Regions from separate parts of the Gelidimonas diazotrophica genome, predicted to be linked through region 3. Evidence: predicted binding sites of a transcription regulator. Region 3 holds the regulator's gene; each other region holds the start of a gene.
What was found. The regulator LexA, encoded in region 3, represses DNA repair genes until DNA is damaged. The targets are predictions, from matches to a motif close to ACTGTATNNNNATACAGT.

Region 1 (5,821 bases), 1.0 Mb from region 3:
GATAATCGGGCGAGGCGGCCAGCCCTGATTGTCAATGTGGCCAACCCAGTCGAGGAAAGCGATGACATTGTCGATGTCCGCCGTGCTCAGATTCGGATTTGGCATCAGCCGCCGATGATTTTGCTCCGAATAGAATTTCGATGGATCTTTCAGGAAAGCCTGCAAATAAGGTGCGCCGCGCTGCTGCGTGATCTTGGTCAGATCCGGCGCGTAATATGCACCCTCGCCCATCAAGGTATGGCAATTGATGCAATTGTTGTTGTGCCAGACGTGTTTGCCGCTGATTACCGCAGGTGTAATTTTTTCTGCATGGGTCAGTTCGCTAAAGCGGGTATGGCTGTGAACCGTCATGACGATGAATAGCACGGCCGTGGCGGCAGTGCAAAGAATGAAAAAAAGCCGTCCTTGTCGTTTAGTCATCGCGGCCATCCTTTTTTTTATTGAAACCAGGGCGAATCACAAGCAGCCTGACAGGCAGATTTACACGCTAATACCACTCCAGTTGCTAATTGAAATTACTGCCGCATAGCCGACCGCCAGCACCATCAGTGCCAGAACTACCATGCTGAAAATTTTGAGGGGTGGGAAAAACCGGGAAGTGCGACTTGTCATGGTTGTCTCCATTTCGGTCGGGGGTAAATCTATGCGCTACATTAATATCAATTCGACATTAACTGTTTTTTCGTCGCATGAAATTTGACAAATATCAAAAAAGCAATGAAAAAGACAATCGAAACAACTGTTCAATAACTGGGGTTATGCACGGTCCACTAAAAACAGGAAAGGCACGAAAAAGATGGGAATGAAGTGCCTCGGAACAGCTGTCCAAGTTGCCAATCGAAGGTTCGGCACATTTTCAATACTAGCTTTAGTATATTTTGTTATCGCAATGAATATATGCGAAAAACTCAATAAAAATGGTAATACTCCTTGTTTTTTCACAATTCAATGGATTCTGAATCCTGTTTGTGCTTTGGTGTCTTTCGTGGACATTGTTTTTTGCCGATGGAATCGCCGACCGTTTGCTGGGCTGTTTTTGAAAAAGCCGAGCAGACGCTCGGCACTCCCACACTCCCAGTTACTCGCCGCAATCCCGAATTAATCGTCGCAATCGACAACGCCGCGCATGGCGGCCTGGATGGCGCGATGGGAGAAACCGCGCTGCTGCATGAAGCGCATCTGCTTGGCGCGTTCGGTGGCATCGGTAGCAGGAGTGCCAAACTTTTTGCGCCAGACTGCGCAGGCGCGCGCGACCTCATCCACAGCCAGTTCCGTCTTGATTTCGGTCAGTGCCTCGCCGCCAATGCCGTGGCTCTGCAATTCAGCGAGGATGCGGCTGTTGCCGTAACGTGCCGCACGCCGATTGATCAGGGCTTCGGAAAATCGGGTCTGCGACAACCAGTTTTGCGCTTCCAGAAAATCCAGCAGAGCTTCGATATCATCGGATGCTTCTGCGTAGCGGGCGAGCTTGCGCCCCAACTCCGCACGACTGTGCTCTCGCATAGACAGATATCTAAGCGCACGCGCTTTCAGGCTGATTTTTAATGCGGCCATGATTTTAAATCGGCAAAAGCCGGCGCGTAGGATGGGTGAAACCCATCATTTGCGTTGATAGCGATTGAAAAGTGATGGGTTTCACCCATCCTACGAAACTGTATGTTGTGCTTCGCAAGTTCAGCGCCAACGCTTGTGCTACGGCGCCAACCATTCTCTCGTAGGGGCGGGTTCCAAATCCGCCCGCGCACTTTGGCGGCAAAAGGGCGGGTTTGGAACCCACCCCTACGGACACTCATACTCCTGACAACAGGAAGCGCGTTAAGGCTGCACTGGTTCCGCGTCCTTATCCTTATCCTTGCCCTTGTCTTTATCCTTGTCTTTGTCCTTGGCTTTTAACTTGGCTTGGACATCTGCAGCAATCGGCGGCAACTCCCGCACACCTAGCGATACCCGTACCTTGTTCTCGATTTCGCGCGACAGTTCGGGGCGCTCTTTCAGGTAACTGCGGGCATTATCCTTACCCTGTCCGATGCGTTCGCCGTTATAACTGTACCAGGAACCGCTCTTTTCAACGATCTTGGCATCGGCACCGAGATCGAGTATTTCACCTTCGCGTGAAGTGCCTTCCCCATACAAAATATCGAAATGCGCTTCCCTGAACGGTGGGGCAATTTTGTTCTTGACGACCTTGACCCGAGTTTCGTTGCCGATGACTTCATCGCCGGACTTGATCGATCCGGTGCGACGAATATCCAGTCGCACCGATGCGTAAAATTTCAGCGCATTGCCGCCGGTCGTGGTTTCCGGGTTGCCGAACATGACGCCGATCTTCATGCGGATCTGGTTGATGAAGATCACCAGCGTATTAGTACGGTTGATGCTGCCGGTCAGTTTGCGCAGTGCCTGCGACATCAGTCGCGCCTGCAGGCCTGGCAGCGAATCACCCATGTCGCCTTCGATTTCGGCGCGCGGCGTGAGTGCTGCGACCGAGTCGATGACGATCAGGTCAACGCTGCCGGAACGCACCAGCGCATCGGTAATTTCAAGCGCCTGTTCACCGGTATCCGGCTGAGAAATCAGCAAATCCGACAGGTTAATGCCCAATTTTTTGGCGTAACCGACATCCAGCGCGTGTTCGGCATCGATAAAGGCACAGGTGCCGCCGAGCTTTTGCATTTCTGCAATGACTTGCAGGGTTAGCGTGGTTTTGCCGGAGGATTCCGGTCCGTAAATCTCAACCACGCGGCCGCGTGGCAAGCCGCCGACACCCAGTGCAATATCCAGGCCGAGCGAACCGGTGGAGACCACCTGCACTTCTTCGACCACCGCGCCATCTTCCATGCGCATGACCGAGCCCTTGCCAAACTGTTTCTCGATTTGGGCCAACGCGGCAGCGAGGGCTTTGCTCTTGTCCGTAACGGGAGCGGCTTTCTTATCGTCCATAAGTTTCTTTCAGCAGTGAGGGCGCGGTTGCAGCGTACAGTATTCGCGGTAATGATCGAGTTGAATTATGTCACAAATAGTACTGTATAAAAAAACAGTGAAAATTGCAAGTAAATTTCGATCCCGGTAATCATACTTGAAACTGGAAGCCCGCTGCGCCTTGCTGCCGGGATTGAAACGCAATAGACTGTAAGTCATATCCTGCGAGCATCAAGGCGTTCATTTTCGCTGCGGCTCGCTCATGTTCCTGCTTACTTTTTTATGACTAATTAAAAACCATGCGTATCCTGCTTGCGGAAGACGATAGTGTGCTCGCCGATGGTCTGACCCGTTCTTTGCGTCAGGCCGGTTATGCGACCGATTACGTGCAAAACGGTCTGGAGGCCGATTCTGCCTTGTCCACTCAGGATTTCGATCTGCTGATTCTGGATCTCGGCCTGCCCAAGATGCCGGGCCTGGAAGTGTTGCGGCGTCTGCGCGCCCGCAATTCGCATTTGCCGGTATTGATCCTGACCGCAGCCGATTCGATCGAGCAGCGCGTCAAGGGACTCGATCTGGGGGCTGACGATTACATGGCCAAACCGTTCGCGCTGTCCGAGCTGGAAGCTCGGGTGCGCGCACTCACACGACGCGGCGCCGGCGGCGGCCCGACTGTCATCAAGCATGGCCCGCTGACCTATGACCAGGTTGGCCGTACTGCCTACATCGATGAACAAATGCTGGACCTTTCGGCGCGCGAACTCGGTTTGCTGGAAGTGCTGCTGCAGCGCACCGGACGCCTGGTTTCCAAGGATCAGCTGGTAGATCATCTGTGCGAATGGGGCGAAGAAGTCAGCAATAACGCGATTGAAGTCTACGTACATCGCCTGCGCAAGAAAATCGAGATCGGCGGGGTACGCATCGTAACGGTGCGCGGCATCGGCTACTGCCTTGAAAAATTCCCTGAGACGCCCAACGCCAATACTCCCGGCGCTTCCGGCAACCCTGCTGCATCGACGCCGCGCTAGCACCATCATGATCCAGTCCTGAGCTAGCTATGAGCGACGCTAGAAAAGTGGACGCCAGTGCTGCCGATACCGCATCGACTGCATCACATTCATTGCCCGCTACGCCAGCGGCCCAGCCGATTGAGCCGATCCAGCGCTCCTTGTTCGGTGAAATCCTGGACTGGATGCTGGTGCCTTTATTGCTGCTGTGGCCGATGAGCATCGCCATCACTTACATCGTCACCAAATCGATCGCCAACCAGCCGTTTGATCATGCACTGGAAGACCGGGTCGCGGTGCTGGCGCAGCAAGTCAAGCAGGTGAACGGCAAAGTCGTCACGCAAACCAGCGCCGCTTCACGCGACATGCTGCGGGCCGACGATATCGATTACGTGTATTTCCAGGTTCAGGGACCGCATGCGGAGTTCATCGAAGGCGACCGCGACATGCCGGTGCCGGCGCCGCAGGACGCGGAGAAACCTCTGCCCGGCATCATCGCATTTCGCAACGATACGATGCACGGGACAGAAATTCGGGTCGCCTACACCTATGTCGATTTGTACCGCTGGCAGTCGCAATCGAATATAACCGCCTCGAAAGAAACGGCAACGGCGCTGGTGCAGGTCGGTGAAACTCTGGACAAACGGGCCCAGCTTGCCAATGAAATCATCAAGGGCGTGATCATGCCGCAGTTCATCATTCTGCCAATCGCGCTGGCGCTGGTCTGGCTGGCGCTGTCGCGCGGGCTGCTGCCGCTGGCGGAACTGCAGCAACGCATTCGCAACCGGCGGCTGGACGATTTGAGCCCGATCGACTCGGGCCAGGTGCCGGAAGAAATTTCGCCGCTGATAAATTCTTTCAATGACATGCTGGTGCGGCTATCGCAATCGACCGAGATGCAGAAACGCTTCATCGCCGATGCCGCGCACCAGATGAAAACGCCGCTGGCGGGGATGCGCATGCAATCCGAACTGGCTCTGCGCCAGACCGATCAGGATGAAATCCACCGTTCGCTGCTGCAATTATCGAAAAGCTCGGAATCGGCCACGCGCCTGGTCAATCAATTGCTGGCGCTGGCACGCACCGAAAACCAGACCCCGGCCGCCAAACCGTTCGAGCCGCTGGAATTGTCGGAACTGGCGCGCAATGCGGTGCAGGACTGGGTGCAAACCTCTTTTGCCTATCGCATCGACCTGGGCTTCGAGTCGCCGGGGCACCCGATCATGATCAGCGGCAATCCGCTGATGCTGCGCGAACTGCTCAACAATTTGATCGATAATGCGCTGCGGTATACGCCGCCGCAAGGCTACGTCACCGTACGCGTGCGCAGCGACGCAGACAATGCGCAAGCGTTTCTGGAAGTCGAAGATACCGGGCCGGGCATCCCTGCCATCGACCGCAGCCATATTTTCGAACGCTTTTACCGCATCCTGGGCAGTAATGTCGAAGGCAGCGGACTCGGCCTGGCGATCGTCAAAGAGATCGCCCTGCAACACGATGCAGTAATCGATATTTTCGACAATCCGCATCAGAACGATCCGAAATTTCCCGGCAGCCTGTTTCGCATCACTTTGCACATGAAACCGCGCCCTGCCATCGACATGATCGAGGATCTGGGCTGATATGGCACGCCCCAGCCGGCAATTCGCACCGCGCGCCAATCACTGGCGCGCCACCAAGCGCCTGACAGCGGTGCTGCTCCTGACGTGGCTGATCGTCACTTTCGGTAGTATTTTTTTCGCCCGGGAACTGTCCGGCCTCACCCTGTTCGGCTGGCCGGTGTCGTTTTACATGATGGCCCAGGGCGTGCCGTTAATTTACGTGGTCATTCTAGGCATCTATGCCTGGCGCATGCGCACCCTCGACCGGCGTTGCAGGAGCGAAGACTGATGGCG
Region 2 (5,821 bases), 970 kb from region 3:
GCGCCACCCGCCGCACCTTGTTGCGGGTGCTGGAAACGGTACTCCGCATCGCGCATCCGATCATCCCGTTCATCACCGAAGCGTTGTGGCAAACAGTAGCGCCGCTGGCCGGCAAAGTGCTGAATCCCGCCGGCGACTGCATTATGCTGCAAGCCTATCCGCTGCCGCAGCCGCAAAAAATCGATGAACAGGCCGAAGGCTGGATGACGCAACTCAAGGCGATGACCGACGCCTGCCGCAACCTGCGCGGCGAGATGCAATTGTCGCCGGCACTGCGCGTGCCGCTGATCATGGAAGCCGCCGATGCAGAAGGCAAGGCGCAGTTGCAATCGTTCGCGCCGTATTTGCAAGCGCTGGGCAAACTGTCCGAAGTGCTGGTGGTGGATGCGCTGCCGGAGTCGCCGGCACCGGTATCGATCGTCGGTACAGTCAAGCTGATGCTGAAGGTGGAAATAGATGTTGCCGCCGAACGCGAGCGTCTGAGCAAGGAAATGGCGCGACTGGAGGGCGAAATCAGCAAGATCAACAGCAAACTGGCCAACGAAAGTTTCGTCGCCCGCGCGCCGACAGCCATAGTTACGCAGGAGAAAGAACGCCTGTCAAATTTTTCCTCAACCCTGGAAAAACTGCGCGAACAGCGTGCCAAACTGCCGATTGAATAATCCGGGAGCGCCGAGCAAACGCTCGGCGCTTTCAGTACGCAATCAGACGAAAGTGATACCCATCCCCGCCAGGTCCACGGCTGAAAACGCGGTGGACCAGGTCTGCCCGGCCTCGATCGGGATGGCTGCGGCCCAGGCGCCGGTGGCGACGATTTCCCCGGCCCGCAATGGCGCGCTCTGTGGCTGCATCTGCAATTGCTGGTGCAGATGCAACAGCGCATGCACCGGGCTGCCCATCACATCCGAACTATAACCGGCGGCGCGCAACCAACCGCCGCAGGATAGCGAGACGCTGGCATCGGACAGCATCAGGGCCAGATTGCGGCGTGATGCCGGCGACAGCAGACGCGCTTCGCCAATCAGCAGCGCGCCGTGCAGGCCGAAGGCGGCAATCGCATCGACTGCGGTAAATTTCCAGTCCGGGTATGGACAGATGACAATTTCCAGGCCGTGCGCCATCCATTCGATGCAATCAACCAGCGCATCCAGGTCGGCATCTGCTTCCGGCGTACGGCCCAGACGAAATACCACCGACGCTTCCAGACGCGGCTGTAAAGCGCCGGCCAGGCTCTGGACGCCATGATTTTTTTTCGAGGTGCGCACGGTGGCATCGAACAGCGGAGCCCAGATCAGCGTGCCGCTGGTCACGCTCGGGCCGTGTTCGGGACCGAGCTTGCGGTCGATGAAGCCAATCCGGCGCCCGATGATAGTTTCGCCCTGAGCAATGCGGGCGCTACTGATGCTGTGCGCAATATCGTAGGCATCTTGCAGCGACAGACTGGCGTCGGACGACAACGGCGCAATCAGCCGCGACATGGCGCGTGCATCCAATAATTGATGGGCGTAACGGTTGGCGAGGGAAGACATCAACATGGCATTGGCTTGTAAGACAAACGCTGCTCGGCCTTATATTCTCAGCGTCATTGCGAGTTTATGCAAGAGCGGCGATACGCTAACTAATAAAAAACGCGACCATTCAGCCGGCCATGTACGCCCGCTGTCAGGCGACAGGAACAGGAGCAGGAGCGCGGCGCAGGGGCAGGTTTCAAACTCGTCCCTGGCGCAAACATAAAATCAGCGCAGCTTTGGAAACTGCCCTACGTAAGAATAATACTTGGAGTATCATAAAAAACAGGTATTTTCCCGCATTATTTCAGTGTGACTTGAATAATACAAACTGCAGTATCAGGATTCAGGCGGCTCCATCGCAGCCCATTGCTCGCCGTTTGGCCCGACGCTGGGCGCTGCGAGGCCGAAGTGGGCATAGGCGGCAGGCGTGGCGATGCGCCCGCGCGGGGTGCGCTGCAGAAAACCTTGCTGTATCAGGTACGGTTCCAGCACATCTTCGATGGTGTCGCGCTCCTCGCTGAGGGCGGCCGCCAGATTGTCGACCCCGACCGGGCCGCCGCCGAATTTGAACAGTACCGCTTCCAGCAGCTTGCGATCCATCACATCAAAACCGACCTTATCGACATCGAGCATTACCAGCGCTGCGTCGGCGATGCTTCCGGTGATATCGCCATTGCCCTTGACTTCGGCATAGTCGCGCACCCGGCGCAGCAGGCGGTTCGCGATGCGCGGCGTGCCGCGCGAACGCTTGGCGATCTCGAACGCGCCGTCGTCCTCGATCGGCGCTTTCAGCAGCGCTGCGCTACGCAGCACAATCCGCGTCAACTCGGCGGCGGTATAGTATTCCAGCCGGGCGACGATGCCGAAACGGTCGCGTAAAGGATTGGTCAGCATACCGGCGCGGGTGGTCGCGCCCACCAGCGTAAACGGCTGCAAATCCAGCTTCACGCTGCGCGCAGCCGGACCTTCGCCGATCATGATGTCGATTTGGTAATCCTCCAGCGCCGGGTACAGGATTTCCTCCACTACCGGCGACAGCCGATGGATTTCATCGATGAACAGCACGTCGTTGGCTTCCAGGTTGGTCAGGATCGCCGCCAAGTCGCCGGGACGCTCCAGCACCGGGCCGGAAGTCTGGCGCAGATTGACCCCCATCTCGCGTGCGATGATGTGCGCCAGCGTAGTCTTGCCGAGCCCCGGCGGGCCGAACAGCAGCGTGTGGTCGAGCGCTTCGCTGCGGTTGCGGGCGGCCGTGATGAAAATTTCGAGCTGGCCGCGAATTTTTTCCTGGCCGACATATTCGTCCAGCTGCTTGGGGCGCAACGCACGCTCCATCGCCTCCTCGACATGCGAGACGGGGGTGGTGGCGATGATGCGCTGTTCGGTAAAACTGTCGGTCTGGATGCTCATGGAATACTTTTAACCTTTGGATAAAGCCTTCAGAGCCAGCTTGATGCCATCCGAGACGCCGCTGCCGGCTGGAATCTGCTTGGTGGCTTGCAGCGCTTCCTTGTCCGAATAACCCAGCGCCAGCAGCGCGTTGAGGATATCACTGGCCGAGTCGGCTACCAATATGCCACCGGCAGCGCCGAGATCGGCACCGAGTTTGCCTTTGAGTTCCAGCAGCAGCCGTTCGGCGGTTTTCTTGCCGATGCCTGGCACCCGTGTCAGACGACCGGCTTCCTGCAGCGTGATGGCTTGCGCCAGATCGGCCACCGACATGCCGGACAGAATCGACAGCGCCATGCGCGCGCCGACGCCGGTAATCTTGATCAACTGCTTGAAGACAGTGCGCTCTTCGGCGCTGCCGAAGCCATATAACAGGTGCGCATCTTCGCGCACCGTCAGATGGGTCAGCAGCACCACCTTCTCGCCCAGCGCGGGCAGATTGTAAAAGGTGCTCATCGGCACGCTGACTTCGTAGCCGACGCCGTTGCAATCGATCAATAGTTGGGGCGGATTTTTCTCAAGCAAAATGCCGGAAAGACGACCTATCATGAGGAGTGCTTTCGAAAACAGGTGGGAAAAGAATAAAAATAACAGCGGAAATTGGAAAGAATCATACTGCACAGACCGTAGCCAGCGCAAATAAACTGTATAAATACACAGTAGGGCTGAAGCGTCAAAATTACGCCGGAACGACGCTTCAGCCCACCAGCCGCCCGCCTTTGACCCGCAAGCCGCGCTTGGCCAATGCCGGCGCCAGCTTGCCCAACATCGCCAGCGCTTCGCCGCAATGCGCATGACAAATCGCCACCCCCAGCGCATCGGCCGCATCCGGTCCGGGCAGGCTGGGCAACAGCAGCAAGCGCTGCACCATATCCTGCACCTGCTCTTTCTTGGCCTTGCCATGGCCGACTACCGCTTGCTTGAGTTGCAGCGCGGTGTATTCGGCCACCGCCAGGTCGGCGCTGACCAGCGCGCAAATCGCTGCGCCACGGGCTTGCCCGAGCAACAGAGTCGATTGCGGATTGACGTTGACGAATACTTTTTCGATCGCCGCACAATCCGGCTGATACGTCGCAATCACTTTGGCGACGCTATCGAAGATGACTTTAAGACGCTCCGGCAGACTGGCGTCGGCGGTCTTGATGGTGCCGGAAGCAATATAGGCCAGCTTGTTGCCCTGCTTGTGGATGATGCCAAAACCGGTGATGCGCAGGCCGGGATCAATGCCGAGGATGCGCATCTCAGGCCTGATCAGCCGGCGGCACTGGAATCCGGCGCAATTCAACCGCATTGAAATCCGGCGGCGCATCGAAATCAATCGCTTTCGGCAACAGAAAGGAAGGCAGAATTGTGGTCAGTATCGCGTACACCAGCAAAGCGCCGTACAAAGTATCCGGCACCGCAAAACGCTCGCGCAAGATGCCCGCCAATACCAAAGTAAAGATCAGGGTCGGCATCAAAGTGATCGACACATGCAAACTGCTGCGGAAGGTTTCATTGAAAATGGCGCGCCGCTGCCCCCATACGATCAGCACCCGTAACGGCAGCACCACCGCAGTGATGCCGACGCCCAGCAACAGCGCTTGCCAACTCAATGCTTCAACCGGCACCCCGATGCCGCCATGAAAAAAATAGAACGGCAAGAAGAAGGAAGCAAACAGCTTTACCGCATGCATCATGCTGTCGGACACCAGCGAAGGCATGCGCTCGCGCAACTGACGCGCCAGGAAGCCGGCCAAAAATGCGCCGACCAGGTAATACACGCCCAGTTCCTTGGTGATCGAAGCGGCGATCACACCCATCAGCACCAAAAAAGTGAATTCCGAACCGGGCGCATACGGCAGCACGATGCGGCCGAACAACAGGAACAGGAATGGCATGACGAAAACCATCGCCAGCATAATCGCCGACGACAGCGCCAGATTTCCGACCGAATCCGATTGTAATGCGACGAACATCAATGCCAGCGCCAGCAATTCGCTGGTGATGGCTTTGAGCGTGACCCAGAATCGCTCCGAATCGCTTAAGCCAAATTGTGATAGCGAATCCAGGATGAAACCGGTCGACGGAATAAATAGCGCCAGCGCCACCAATGTTGCCGCCTGCCACGACAGCGCAAGAAACTGCATGCCAAGCAAGGCGCAGGCAGTCACAATCAACAGCGTCAGCAACAAATGGGTAAAAATCGGCCATTTGTGCTTAACCAAGTCGCTCAGGCTGACTTCGAGTCCGGCGAACAGGAACAAGGATGCGATACCGAATACCGACAGCAGCGTCAGGGTTTTGTCATGCTGGTAATCGCCGCCCCACAGCGAAACCACGATGCCGAAGAACAGGCAAGTAACAGGTCCCGGGATGCGAAAGCGCTGCAGTGCTTTCGGCACCACCAGAATGCCCAGCAGCAGCCCCAGATAAATCATCGGCTGCACAAATGACGCCGGCAGGTTTAATTCCATGGAATGGAATTAAATTAATGACGGAAATGACGGATGCCGGTGTACAGCATGACGACGCCACGCTCGTTGGCAGCGTCGATCACTTCCTGATCGCGCATCGAGCCGCCCGGCTGAATCACGCAGGTTGCGCCGGCGTCGATGACGACATCCAGACCATCGCGGAACGGGAAGAATGCATCCGACGCCACGGCAGACCCGATCAGCGACAAGCCGGCGTTCTGCGCCTTGATGGAAGCGATACGGGCCGAATCGACCCGGCTCATCTGACCCGCGCCGACGCCCAGCGTCATGCCGTTGGCACAGAATACGATCGCGTTGGATTTGACGAACTTGGCGACGCGCCAGGCAAACAACATGTCTTGCATTTGCTGCGGTGTCGGTTGCAGTGTGCTGACGACCTTGATA
Region 3 (5,821 bases):
GCAAGTCGCCGCCCGCCAGTACGGCAGGGATGGCTTGCGCTTGAATAGGGGTTGGGGTGGTGTAGCCTTTTTCGGTTACAGCACGAAGAATTGCATCGGACAGGCCGAGTTCAGTAAATAGCATGGATGATTTTAAAAAGATCGGCCTGTCGCCATTCAAGGCGCCAGTCGCAGGCAAACAGATCGGTATGCGGAAAAGTCATAATAGACAGCGACAAGGGGACTGGTAAGCTGTCGCGTGCCGCAGTATAGCAGCAGTACGGCACAAGGGGGATTTAACGCTTAAGTGCTGCTGTGGGCCTCGCAAAGCAAAAAAGCCATCGGCCGAATGGCCGATGGCTTTTTAATACTGAAAATTTATTTGCCCGCGAATGGCGTCAATACAGCCAGCATTTGCGCGAATATCTTTGGATTGCCGGCAATGATGTTGCCATGATTCAGGTAATCGGACTCACCGGAAAAATCGCCCATGATGCCACCCGCTTCAGTCAATAGCAGCGATCCTGCCGCGATATCCCAAGGTCGCAAACCCTTGATGAAATAACCGTCAATATATCCGCAGGCCAGATAGGCCAAGTCCAGTGCGGCTGAACCGCCTTGACGCACACCGTGTGATTTTTCCGACATGATGCGAAACATTTCGAGAAATTCATCCATGTTTTTGGCACTGGTCAGACCAGTCGCAAGCAAGGTGTCGCACAGTTTGTCATGCTTGGTCACGCGGATGCGTTTTTCGTTCAAGTAAGCGCCGGAGCCTTTGCTTGCGGTAAATAAATCGTTGCGACTTGGGTCGTAGACAACCGCTTGCGTGATGACGCCGCGCTGTTGCAGCGCAATCGATACGCAGTATTGCGGATAACTGTGGATGAAGTTGGTGGTGCCATCAAGCGGGTCGATGATCCAGACATTTTCATTTTCATCGTTCAGATTGGTGGATGCACCAGATTCTTCGGCCAGAATGGCATGGCTGGGGTAAGCGTTTTGCAGGATTTCAATGATCGCCTGTTCCGCTGCCTGGTCGACATCGGTCACGAAGTCGTTATATTGTTTTTCGGTGACCGTAACGCGGTCGGGGTCGAATGCGGCGCGATTGATGATCGCCGCACCGCGGCGAGCGGCCTTAACCGCCGTATTGAGCATTGGATGCATAGTGGTTCCGTTAAAATGGCGGCACTGTTTACGAGCAATAACGCTGCAAACAAAACCGCACAACATGAATTAAAGAGCGATGCGGTATATTTGTGGCCAGAATGTCTGTGCAAGACTCCTGATTTCCCAGTTTTAACCGCGCAATGGCGCTATTTTAAATGAACCTGCAGCAAACCAATACGTCTCTTTTTCAGCGCCTGCGTTTTATCCTGGTCGAAACCAGCCGTTCAGGCAACATCGGATCGGTTGCGCGCGCCATGAAAACCATGGGTTTCTCGGATCTGGTACTGGTCAATCCACGCTTTGCAAATATGACGCAACAGGACGAAGCGATTGCGTTTGCCAGCAGTGCGCAGGATATTCTTGCTGCCGCACGCGAAGTCGGCTCGATTGAAGAGGCGTTGGAAGGGTGTAATTTTGCCGCGGCCGTTAGTGCCAGATTGCGCGAATTTTCACCGCCCATCGTGTCGCCGCGCAATTTGGCGAGCCAGTTGGCCGCGGATGGCAGCCTGAATGCGGCGCTGATATTCGGCAACGAGCGCTTCGGCTTGCCCAACGGGATAGTTGAAAAATGCAATGTGCTGATCAATATTCCGGCCAACCCGTCTTATTCTTCCCTCAATCTGGCGCAGGCAGCGCAAGTGCTGGCCTACGAATGCCGCGTTGCTGCCATCGGCGATGGCGTGCCGGCCTCCGGGATCGGATTTCAGGGCGCTGCAGCCGGTATTGCAGAAATTGAAGGCATGTATGTACATCTGGAGCAGGCGCTAACCGCAATCGGATTTCTGAATCCCGAGCAGCCGAAGAAGCTGATGCCGCGTCTGAAACGCCTGTTCGCGCGCACCCAACTGGAAGTGGAGGAAGTCAATATCCTGCGCGGAATTGCTAAAAAAATTCTGAGAAAATAGTCTCGGTAAAGTTTCATGCGCTATTTTAATACCGTACGTAGTATTTTTATACTGCGCATTTTATATATGCGGTAATTGCCATATTATTTAATATACTCCTTGTTTTTAATTTAATTCGAGCAAGGCGGAACACTGTTGAAACGTATTCCTGCTCTGTATATGCGCAGCGGCACTTCGAAAAAGGTGTTTTTCAACCTTGTCGGCTTGTCTGCGGATGCGGCGCAACCAGACCAGATGCTATTTTGTCGTGCTTGATGGGCCGCACACTGACTACACGGCAAGCATTCTTAGGTCCAGGAGCGCAGCAGCCCAACTGCCAGGCCTTCAAGGGCGAAGCTGTCGTCGTCCGGCTTGACTTTTATCGGGGTGAAGTCAGGATTTTCCGGAAGTAGCTCGATCAGCGCGCCGGTTTTTCGGTAGCGCTTGACCGTCACATCGTCGCCTAGCCTGGCCACAATAATCTGGCCGTTTTTAACACTCTCGACTTTTTTGACAGCTAGCAAGTCGCCATCCAGAATGCCTGCATCGCGCATGGACATTCCCCGCACTTTCAACAGGAAGTCGGGCTTGCTGGAAAACAGGCTCGGGTCGACTTGATAGGTTGCCTCAATATGTTCCATTGCAAGGATCGGCGAACCGGCTGCCACGCGGCCAACCAGTGGCAGGCTTAACTGCATCAGTGTGGCGTGCGGCAAGGTCATTTCTGCATCGCGGCCATGATGGCTCTGCTCCTGATTGCGCATGTCACGCAAGCGAATTCCGCGCGATATGCCCGGCGTAATTTGGATTACGCCCTTGCGCGCCAGTGCTTGCAGATGTTCTTCGGCGGCGTTGACCGAGCGAAAGCCGAGTTCAGCCGCGATTTCTGCGCGCGTCGGCGGAAAACCTGTGTTCTCAATTGCATTTTTGATCAGGTTCAAAATTTGTTCTTGACGCGCAGTAAGCTTTAGCATGATTTTTTTGAGGCTGTTTATAAAAACAGTCTGTATTTTTGTACAGTGCATCACTGAATGCAAGTTTATTCGCTCTTATTTGCACATTATGGCCGGTTATTTTTTGCTTTCTAAGCTGCATGCTGTCGGTACTCTTGAGTTTTTGATGGTTTAGCAGTATAGTTCTGGGCTTTTCTCTTCCCACACTCGTCTTGACGCCGAGGTGGGCGATTTTTTAATCAGTCCATAAGGAGTTTACATGCGTCACTATGAAATAGTATTTATCGTTCATCCGGATCAAAGCGAGCAAGTGCCTGCAATGATCGAGCGCTACAAAGCCAGCGTTACTGCGCGTGGCGGTCAGATCCATCGCGTGGAAGACTGGGGTCGTCGCCAGATGGCTTACATGATCCAGAAGCTTGCCAAAGCACATTACGTCTGTATGAATATTGAATGCGACAACGAGACTTTGGTCGAAATTGAAACAGCATTCAAATTCAACGATGCCATCCTGCGCCACCTCACCATCAAGATGAAGAAAGCTGAAACAGCACCATCGCCGATGATGAAGAATGTGCAAAAGGAAGATGCTGCAAAGAGCCATCGCACTGAGGCGCCTGCGGCACCAGCCCCGGCACCAGTCGCGGCAGCTGCGTAATTGCGTATCAGGCAGTGAACCGAACAGTGTGAACCGGCTCCAATTTGTTGCCAGTATTGTTGAACGCGATGTTCTGCGTTACACCCCGGCAGGTATTCCGATGGTGGGGGCAAGATTGCTGCACAGTTCGCAACAGATGGAAGCAGGCACTGACAGATTGGCCGAGTTTGAAATCGCAGCACTAGCTGCGGGCGAAGTTTCAGGACAATTCAATCAGGCTGATTTAGGCGGTATGTTTCAGTTCACCGGATTCCTGGCACGCAAGAACCGCAACAGCAAAAGTCTCGTATTCCATATCGTGGATTTCGAGACACATTCGTTAGAAAATTGTTAGAAATACAGGAGCCAAAAATGGCATTCGGTAAAAAGTTCGATAAAAGCAAGCTCAAATTAAAACGTCAACAGCAAAATCCATTGTTCAAGCGCAAGAAATTCTGCCGTTTTGCCGCAGGACATGTAGCGCAGGTCGATTACAAAGACATGGATACGCTCAAGGATTTCATTCAGGAAAACGGCAAGATCATGCCTGCCCGCCTGACCGGTACCAAGGCTATCTATCAGCGCCAGGTTGATACGGCAATTAAACGCGCACGTTTCCTCGCGCTGATGCCGTACACCGATCTGCACACCGCGTAATTGACGACTGACTCAGTTACGAAAATTCGGAGAAAAATATGCAAGTTATTCTGTTAGATAAAGTCGTTAATCTCGGCAGCCTCGGCGAGGTAGTTCGCGTCAAAGACGGTTATGCACGCAATTTCCTGATCCCGCAACGCTTGGCACGTCGTGCGACAACACATGCCATCGCTGAATTTGAAGTCAAGCGTGCAGAACTGGAAACAGCTGCATTAGCTAAGTTGGTGATTGCACAGGCACTGGCCACAAAATTGACCGGCATGACGGTACAAATCACCCAAAAATCGGGTGTCGATGGCCGCTTGTTCGGCTCTGTTACCACTGCCGATATTGCTGAAGCGCTGAGCAAACAAGGCTTTGCAGTTGAAAAAGCACAGGTGCGTTTGGAGCAAGGGCAAATTAAGACTGTTGGCGATCATGCTATTTCGGTTGTGTTGCACACTGATGTACTAATTGATCTGACGGTTGCCGTTTTGGGCGAACACGTTTAATCGCGTTGCTGTCAATATTGCATCATAAGCCGGGCTTGCCCGGCTTTTTTTGCACCTGAATTTTGTTCAGCATTTTTCATTTTCGTAGATTAAAAACCTTTGCGGGCGCTACGTAATCTCGGTTGGAAATTTAAACAGTTGGTCGGCAAGCGTTTGCCCACGACAACATCAGGTGATTAATTTTAGTCCCGGTGGCAGGGACTCGCCCAGCATGCGCCGCTCGTCGGCCTGCTCCAGTTGCACGATCTGGCGCACCATGGCGACCCATGTGGGTGCGGCGTCGCTCGTCCGCAGTCGCAGGATGATCTGCTCGCGCAATGCGGGCGGGATGTCACGCGCGCGGTCGCCGGTCATGCGCGCCATATGGGCTGCGGCAAATGCTGCCGGTTCGACCCGCTTCCAGTCCAGAACCAGAATCGCATCGAGCCAGTCGGCCACGATATCTGGCGGCACAACATCGTGTGCGTTGCCGTAGAAAGGCTGGCGCGCGCCAATGCGCCCAAGGGCCCACAGATTCCGGGTTTGACTATCGGGTTTATGCGGCTCGGTGCTCGGCTTGCGAATGTTGTCGAGTAGCCATGTGCCGATTTCAACCTTGTAGTCCGGTGGGATGCGTTCTAGCGATGCTCCCAGGCGCAGCATGTCGTCAAAGCTGCCCTTGACGAGATCGGCTGGACGCGGCCCGGATTTTGCCTCGTCAGTTTGCAGATTGAAGGCAAAATCGGCTAGCAGGCGGTGTTGCGCCGGTGCGTCCAAGCCGCCGGCAACGCGCCGCCATAGTGTCCACCATTCCGTGCAGACCTGGCTGTCATTGCCATGCTGGACGCCATGCTCGAACAGTAGCCAGAGTTGCTCGACGCGCCAGCCATCGAGCGGGTATCCCAAGCCCGGGCGCAGGCAATAGCCGGCAAGATTGAGCCATGCCCGTTCATGCTCGGCCGAGCGCCGCCGGCCGCGTGCGCGGGGCAAAAGCACGTCGAACAATTGGCGCAACAGCGGCGTTTGCCAGCGCTCCCGGCTGCCGAGTAATTGCTCCAGTTGCAACCG

Region 1: the regulator LexA is predicted to act here: its motif matches at 3,022-3,039, upstream of recA (recombinase RecA).
Region 2: the regulator LexA is predicted to act here: its motif matches at 3,604-3,621, upstream of ruvA (Holliday junction branch migration protein RuvA).

Annotation. Positions count from the first base shown of each region.
Region 1 is NZ_CM146349.1:2,494,345-2,500,165, forward strand. It holds gene KGFNPO_RS11575 (c-type cytochrome) at 1-420, opposite strand, end outside; gene KGFNPO_RS11580 (hypothetical protein) at 481-612, opposite strand; gene recX (recombination regulator RecX) at 1,099-1,554, opposite strand; gene recA (recombinase RecA) at 1,816-2,940, opposite strand; gene KGFNPO_RS11595 (response regulator) at 3,219-3,947, shown strand; gene KGFNPO_RS11600 (sensor histidine kinase N-terminal domain-containing protein) at 3,977-5,548, shown strand; gene KGFNPO_RS11605 (DUF4212 domain-containing protein) at 5,550-5,816, shown strand; gene KGFNPO_RS11610 (sodium:solute symporter family protein) at 5,816-5,821, shown strand, end outside.
Region 2 is NZ_CM146349.1:2,463,340-2,469,160, forward strand. It holds gene KGFNPO_RS11410 (valine--tRNA ligase) at 1-662, shown strand, start outside; gene KGFNPO_RS11415 (2-keto-4-pentenoate hydratase) at 705-1,535, opposite strand; gene ruvB (Holliday junction branch migration DNA helicase RuvB) at 1,848-2,921, opposite strand; gene ruvA (Holliday junction branch migration protein RuvA) at 2,931-3,509, opposite strand; gene ruvC (crossover junction endodeoxyribonuclease RuvC) at 3,658-4,200, opposite strand; gene KGFNPO_RS11435 (cation:proton antiporter) at 4,202-5,416, opposite strand; gene purH (bifunctional phosphoribosylaminoimidazolecarboxamide formyltransferase/IMP cyclohydrolase) at 5,431-5,821, opposite strand, start outside.
Region 3 is NZ_CM146349.1:1,488,380-1,494,200, forward strand. It holds gene KGFNPO_RS06880 (DEAD/DEAH box helicase) at 1-124, opposite strand, end outside; gene KGFNPO_RS06885 (inositol monophosphatase family protein) at 358-1,149, opposite strand; gene KGFNPO_RS06890 (RNA methyltransferase) at 1,308-2,057, shown strand; gene lexA (transcriptional repressor LexA) at 2,345-3,010, opposite strand; gene rpsF (30S ribosomal protein S6) at 3,249-3,647, shown strand; gene priB (primosomal replication protein N) at 3,676-3,981, shown strand; gene rpsR (30S ribosomal protein S18) at 3,999-4,283, shown strand; gene rplI (50S ribosomal protein L9) at 4,322-4,774, shown strand; gene KGFNPO_RS06920 (Hsp70 family protein) at 4,943-5,821, opposite strand, start outside.